One region of the Kitasatospora kazusensis genome, then DNA from elsewhere that is predicted to be linked to it. Evidence: riboswitches for the same ligand, from Rfam matches in the RefSeq annotation. Region 1 holds a riboswitch; the other holds the start of a gene.
What was found. A riboswitch is a leader RNA that binds a small molecule or an ion and turns the genes downstream of it on or off. The one in region 1 is predicted to bind S-adenosylmethionine.
Positions count from the first base shown of each region.

Region 2: another riboswitch for S-adenosylmethionine. It lies ahead of ABD330_RS29465 (aminotransferase class V-fold PLP-dependent enzyme); the one in region 1 lies ahead of thrC (threonine synthase).

Region 1 covers NZ_BAAANT010000010.1:124,571-127,831, reverse strand. Annotated here, with positions in the region: gene ABD330_RS11550 (glucosyl-3-phosphoglycerate synthase) at 1-964, opposite strand, end outside; SAM riboswitch class I at 1,202-1,333, shown strand; gene thrC (threonine synthase) at 1,352-2,635, shown strand; gene ABD330_RS11540 (MoaD/ThiS family protein) at 2,667-2,945, shown strand.
Region 2 covers NZ_BAAANT010000058.1:19,779-23,039, forward strand. Annotated here, with positions in the region: gene ABD330_RS29455 (rhomboid family intramembrane serine protease) at 1-547, shown strand, start outside; gene ABD330_RS29460 (Lrp/AsnC ligand binding domain-containing protein) at 544-825, shown strand; gene ABD330_RS29465 (aminotransferase class V-fold PLP-dependent enzyme) at 943-2,304, opposite strand; SAM riboswitch class IV at 2,356-2,473, opposite strand; gene trpD (anthranilate phosphoribosyltransferase) at 2,616-3,261, opposite strand, start outside.

The DNA of each region.
Region 1 (3,261 bases):
GTTCCAGTGCGCCGACCGGGTGGGTGTGGGCGGTGAACTCGCGGGTGGCCGGGTCGCGGGTGAACTGGGTGAGCAGCGGGCGGACGAGATCGTCCTCGGCCTTGAGCCGGTGGGTGCGGTCGAGCCGCTCCAGGGCCGTCCGGTAGATGGTCGCGGCCATCCGCCCGAGCGCCTGGCCGTCCTGGTGGCGGTGGTGCCGGACGCCGACGTCCACCTGTGCCAGCGCGTCCAGCCCGACCGCGTCCAGGGCGTCCACCAGCAGGCCCAGTTCGACCCCGTAGCCGGTGGGGAAGGGCAGTCTCTCCAGCAGCGAGCGGCGGGCCGCGTACTCGCCGCCGAGCGGCTGGACGAAACCCGCCAGCTGCGGCCAGTGCAGGTTCAGCAGCGGGCGGGCGACCAGCTCGGTGACCCGGCCGCCGCCGGCTGGGACGACCGCGCCGTCGGTCTCCAGCGGGCGGTCGTACATCGCCTTGACCAGCTGGATCGCCGGGTCGGTGAGCAGCGGGCCGACGATCCCCGAGACGAAGGCCGGGTCGAACTCGCGCAGGTCCGCGTCGATGAAGCAGACGATCTCGCCGGAGGTGGCCAGCAGCGAGCGCCAGAGCACCTCGCCCTTGCCGGGTGCGGCGGGCAGCTGCGGCAGCACCTCGTCCCGGTGCACCACCCGGGCCCCGGCGGCGGCGGCCAGCTCGGCCGTCCGGTCGGAGGAGCCGGAGTCGACCACGACCAGCTCGTCCACCAGCGGCAGCCGTTCCATCAGCTCGCGCCGGATCACCCGGACGATCTCGCCGACCGTGGGCTCCTCGTCCAGCGCGGGCAGCACCACGCTCACCGTGCCGGCCGGGCCCGCCGCCCGCTTGGCGGCCAGCAGGGCGGCGGCCGGGCGGTCGGCCGCCGTCCAGGAGCGGCGGCGCAGCCAGGACGCCACCTCGGGGAGGAGAGCCGGGGGCAGCTCTTCTGGCACTGTCTCGCTCCTTGTGTTCGCGTTCGGTCGGGTGACGCACCGTGTCGGGTGGTGGTCCCGGTCAGTTGTCCAAGGTGATCGGGCGGTCCGGTGTTCCGGCGCCGTCACGCCTGGACATTGTCATCTCGCGGGTCGGACGGTCCCGTTGGAGCGCGGCGCCTTCGGATACAGTCTTCGTACTGCGGTCGGACCTTCGCACGTCGGGGTCGGTCCCAGCGCATGACCACAACTTCACAGAGCTCATCCAGAGGGACTGAGGGAACGGCCCGTCGAAGTCCCGGCAACCTTCTCGCACCGCGGTCATCGACCCGGGCGGGACAGGTGCCAATTCCGTCCTGTGGCGCGACCGCGCCACGGGGAAGATGAGGAGAAGAGGACTCCGCCATCATGGCTACCGCTACCCCTGTCGCACCCAAGACCGTCGACCTCGGCCCCGCGGCCGCGCTGTCCTGTCGGGAGTGCGGCACCCGGTTCCCGCTCGGCCCGAGCTTCGCCTGCGTCGAGTGCTTCGGCCCGCTGGAGATCGCGTACGACTTCGGCAGCGAGAGCGCCGAGGAGCTGCGCAAGCGGATCGAAGCCGGTCCGGCCTCGATCTGGCGCTACGCCCCGCTGCTGCCCGTCCCCGCCGACGTGGCCTCCAAGCCCAACCTGAACCCGGGCTGGACCCCGCTGGTCAAGGCCGACAACCTGGGCCGCGAGCTCGGCTTCACCGCGCAGCTGCACGTCAAGGACGACTCCGGCAACCCGACGCACTCCTTCAAGGACCGGGTGGTCGCCTGCGCGATCGAGGCGGCCCGCGCCTTCGACTTCACCACCCTCTCCTGCTCCTCCACCGGCAACCTGGCCGGCGCGGTGGGCGCGGCCGCCGCCCGGGCCGGTTTCAAGTCCTGCGTGTTCATCCCGCACGACCTTGAGCAGGGCAAGGTCGTGATGGCCGGGGTGTACGGCGGCGAGCTGGTCGGCATCGAGGGCAACTACGACGACGTGAACCGCTTCTGCTCCGAGCTGATCGGCGACCCGGCCGGCGAGGGCTGGGGCTTCGTCAACGTCAACCTCCGCCCCTACTACGGCGAGGGCTCCAAGACGCTGGCGTACGAGATCTGCGAGCAGCTCGGCTGGCGGCTGCCGGAGCAGATCGTCATCCCGATCGCCTCGGGCTCCCAACTCACCAAGATCGACAAGGGGCTGCAGGAGCTGATCAAGCTCGGACTGGTCGAGGACCGCCCGTACAGGATCTTCGGCGCCCAGGCCGAGGGCTGCTCCCCGGTCTCCGCCGCCTTCAAGGCCGGGATCGACGTGATCCGCCCGGTCAAGCCGGACACCATCGCCAAGTCGCTGGCGATCGGCAACCCGGCCGACGGCCCGTACGTGCTCGACATCGCCCGCCGCACCGGCGGCGCCGTCGAGGACGTCACCGACACCGAGGTGGTCGAGGCGATCAGGCTGCTGGCCCGCACCGAGGGCATCTTCGCCGAGACGGCCGGCGGGGTGACCATCGGCGTGCTGAAGAAGCTGGTCGAGACCGGTCAGCTGGACCCGTCCAAGGAGACCGTCGCGATCAACACCGGCGACGGCCTGAAGACCCTCGACGCGGTCGCCGACGCCGGTCTGACCGCCACCATCCGCCCGACGCTGGACTCCTTTCGCGCCGCCGGCCTCGCGTCCGCCTGACCTCTCCCGCAACCTCGCAAGGAGCCCCAGCATGAGTGCCAACGTCCGCATCCCGACCATCCTGCGCACCTACACCGGCGGCGTCGCCGAGGTGCCGGCCGAGGGCGCCACCCTGGCCGCCGTCATCCAGGACCTGGACGCCAACCATCCCGGCATCGCCGCCCGGATCCTGGACGACACGGGCAAGCTGCGCCGCTTCGTCAACGTCTACGTCAACGACGACGACGTGCGCTTCGACCAGGGCCTGGAGACCGCGATCAAGGACGGCGCCAGCATCTCCGTTATCCCGGCGGTGGCCGGCGGCTGCTGACCGGATCCTCCGGTCCGGCCGGGCGGACCGGGTGACCGGGTGTCCGGGCGGGCTCGGCCCGGCCGGGGCGTCCGGATTCGGGCCGCGGCTTTCGGCCGCCGCCCGGCGGAGCCGTTGAGCAGCGCGTTTCGGTGTGCTGCCGCATTCGGCGCGTTGCTTTCAGTGCGGTGCGGGCCGCCGTCATATCCGGAATGCATATGTCCGGATGTGGCGGCGGCCTGTCGTATGTCGGTGGGAATTGCCGCGCTCGATGGGGAGTAGAGTGCGACTTGTCGGCGCGCTCCCTCCGCCGGCCTTTCACTCTGCGTCACTGTGC
Region 2 (3,261 bases), on a different contig from region 1:
CGTGGTGCCGGGCTGCACGGTCTCCCCCGCGCCGCACAAGATCCCGGTGCTGTCGGTGCTCAGTTCGCTGTTCGTGCACGCCGGGTGGCTGCACCTGCTGGGCAACGTGCTCTTCCTCTTCGTCTTCGGCCCCGGCGTCGAGGAGCGGTTCGGCCGGGTGCGCTTCCTGCTCCTCTATCTCTGCGTCGGCTACCTCGCGACGTACGGCTACGCGGTGGCCGAGGCGGGCTCCACCGACTCGGTACGGGCCCTGGTCGGCGCCTCGGGCGCGATCGCCGGGGTGCTCGGCGCGTACCTGCGGCTCTACCCGAAGGCCCGGGTGACGACGCTCGTCCCACTGCTGTTCTTCCTGCCGCTGCGCCTCCCGGCCTGGCTGGTGCTGGGCCTGTGGTTCGTCCTGCAGTGGTGGTCGGTGCACTCGGGCGGGCCCGGCGTGGCGTACCTCGTCCACGTCATCGGCTTCACCGCCGGTTACCTGGCCGCCTGGGCCGGCACCGCACTCCCGATACGCTGGCGGCGACCCCCACGGACAGGAGCCCCAGAGTGATCACCGCGATCGTGCTCATCAAGACCAGCGTCGACCGGATCCCCGAGATCGCCGAGGCGATCGCCGCCATCGAGGGCGTCAGCGAGGTCTACTCCGTGACCGGCGGCTACGACCTGGTCGCGATGGTCCGGGTCCGGCGCCACGACGACCTGGCGGCGGTGATCCCCGGCAAGCTCAACAAGGTCCCCGGAGTCGAGCACACCGAGACCCAGATCGCCTTCCGCACCTACTCCCAGCACGACCTGGAAGCCGCCTTCGCCCTCGGCCTCGAAGACTGACGGGGAGTCCCCCCAGGGGCGCGGGGAACTGCGCGAAATCGGAAGGCTCGGACCGTTGCCGCTCCGCTGAGAGCCACCGGCACCCTGTTGCGCACTGCGTAGCGGGGTGCCCGTTGCTCAGTTGCGACGAGTGTCAGCGACGCAGCGCCCGCCCTCGCTGCGGTACGTCCACCTCGCACCATCGCGGACGAGCTCGCCGACGGCAGTCAGGAAGCGGTCCAGGTGCTCGTCCGGCGTGCCGGCCCCGAAGCTGACCCGGATGGCGTTCAGGCTGCGCTCGCCCGGCAGTGAGGGCTCCGGCGCGCCGCACTCGGACGGGGTGGCGTCCTCGCCGCCCAGCAGGGTGCGGACCAGCGGGTGGGCGCAGAACAGCCCGTCCCGGACGCCGATGCCGTACTCGGCGGAGAGCGCCGCCGAGAAGTGCGAGCTGTTCCAGCCCTGCACCACGAAGGAGAGCACGCCGACCCGGGCGGCCTCCTCCCCGAACAGGCTGAGCACCCTGACCTCGGGGATCTCGGCCAGCCCGGCCGTCAGACGGGCGATCAGCCGCTGCTCGCGGGCCTCCAGTGCGTCGAACCCGGCCTCGGTGAGCGCCCGGCAGGCCGAGGCGACCGCGTAGGCGCCGATCACGTTCGGGGAGCCGGCCTCGTGCCGCGCCGGGCCGGTCTGCCACTCCACCGCCACCGAGCCGTCCGCCTCGCGGGCCACCGTACGGCTCGCGCCGCCGCCGGCCAGGTACGGCTCGGCCGCGTCCAGCCAGTCGCTGCGGCCCGCGAGCACGCCCGCGCCGAACGGGGCGTACAGCTTGTGGCCGGAGAAGGCGATCCAGTCGACGCCCAGCTCCCGGACGGAGACCCGGTGGTGCGGGGCCAGCTGCGCGGCGTCCAGGACCACCCGGGCGCCGTACCGGTGGGCGGTCTCGGTGAGCTCGGCGACCGGCCACAGCTCGCCGGTCACGTTGGAGGCACCGGTGACGCAGAACAGCTTCGGGCCCTCGGGGGCCTCGGCGAGCGCCTCGGCGAGCCGGGCGACGGCCTCGGCGTGCGAGCGCGGGGCCCGCAGGTAGCCGACCGTCAGGCCCTCGCGGCGCCAGGGCAGCAGCGAGGCGTGGTGCTCGGTCTCGAAGGCGAACACCCGGGTCCCGGCGGGGAGGGCGCCCGCGAGCAGGTTGAGCGAGTCGGTGGTGGCCCGGGTGAAGACGACCTGGTCGTCCTCGCGGAGGTCGAGGAACTCCTCGACGGTGCGGCGGCTCTGCTCGAACAGGTCGGTGGAGAGCTGCGAGAGGTACCCGGCGCCCCGGTGCACGCTGCCGTAGTACGGCGCGTACGCGGCGACGTCGTCCCAGACCCGCTGGAGCGCCGGGGAGCTGGCGGCGTAGTCGAGCGCGGCGTAGCCGACCTTCTCGCCGGAGACCAGCGGCACCTGGACGTCGTGGCCGAGGACGGCGAGCGGGGAGCAGAGATCGGTGGCGACGGACATGGCGGTGCACTCCTCTGGGGTCAGGACCCCGGGAGTGCTCAAGAGACCGGTGGCCCGCGCTTGCCACGCGGACGATTCGCCGCGAAGCCCGGTCCTCACCCAGGGCACCCCGCCACGGACGGAGGGTTGCCGGACAGCAAGCTGGGGCTTGTCGCTGTCACTCATGACCTGTCGTCGACTCTATGCAGGCATCCGGAAGATGGTCAAACCGCCATCCACCATCCGGACGCCGGGCCGCTCGCCCGCACCGCCGGGGGCACCCGGGCACCGCGGTGCGCGGTGACGCACCACGGTGCCCCAGATGGGCCGGGCTACCGTGCCGTGGCCTCGGCCCAGCGCTTGAGGGTGGCCTCGGCCGCCCCCGAGTCGATGGCCACCGCGGCCCGTTCCATGCCGGCCGCCAGCTGCTCGGGCAGCGGAGCGTCCGTCAGGTCGAGGGCGGCCAGGGCGGCGGCCGTGTTGAGCAGGACGGCGTCCCGGACGGCGCCGCGCTCGCCGGCCAGCAGGCGGCGGGCCACGGCCGCGTTGTACTCGGCGTCGGCGCCGCGCAGCGCCTCGATGCCCACCAGCTCGATGCCGACCTCGCGCGGGTCGAAGGCGGTCTCGGTGATTCGGCCGTCCCGGACGATCCAGACCCGGGAGGTGGTGGAGATGGTCAGCTCGTCCAGGCCGTCGTCGCCCCGGAAGACCAGGGCGGTGGCGCCGCGCGCGGCGAGCACCCCGGCGATCAGCCCGGCCAGCCGGGTGTCGAAGCAGCCGATCGCGTGCGCGGTGACCCGGGCCGGATTGGTGAGCGGGCCGAGGATGTTGAAGGCGGTCGGCACCCCGAGGTCGCGCCGGGCGGTGGCCGCGTGCCGCATCGCCGGGTGGAACCTGGCCGCGTTGCAGAAGGTCAGCCCGACCTCCTCGGCGATCTCGGCGACCCGCCGGACGGAGAGGTCCGAGCTGATGCCGAGC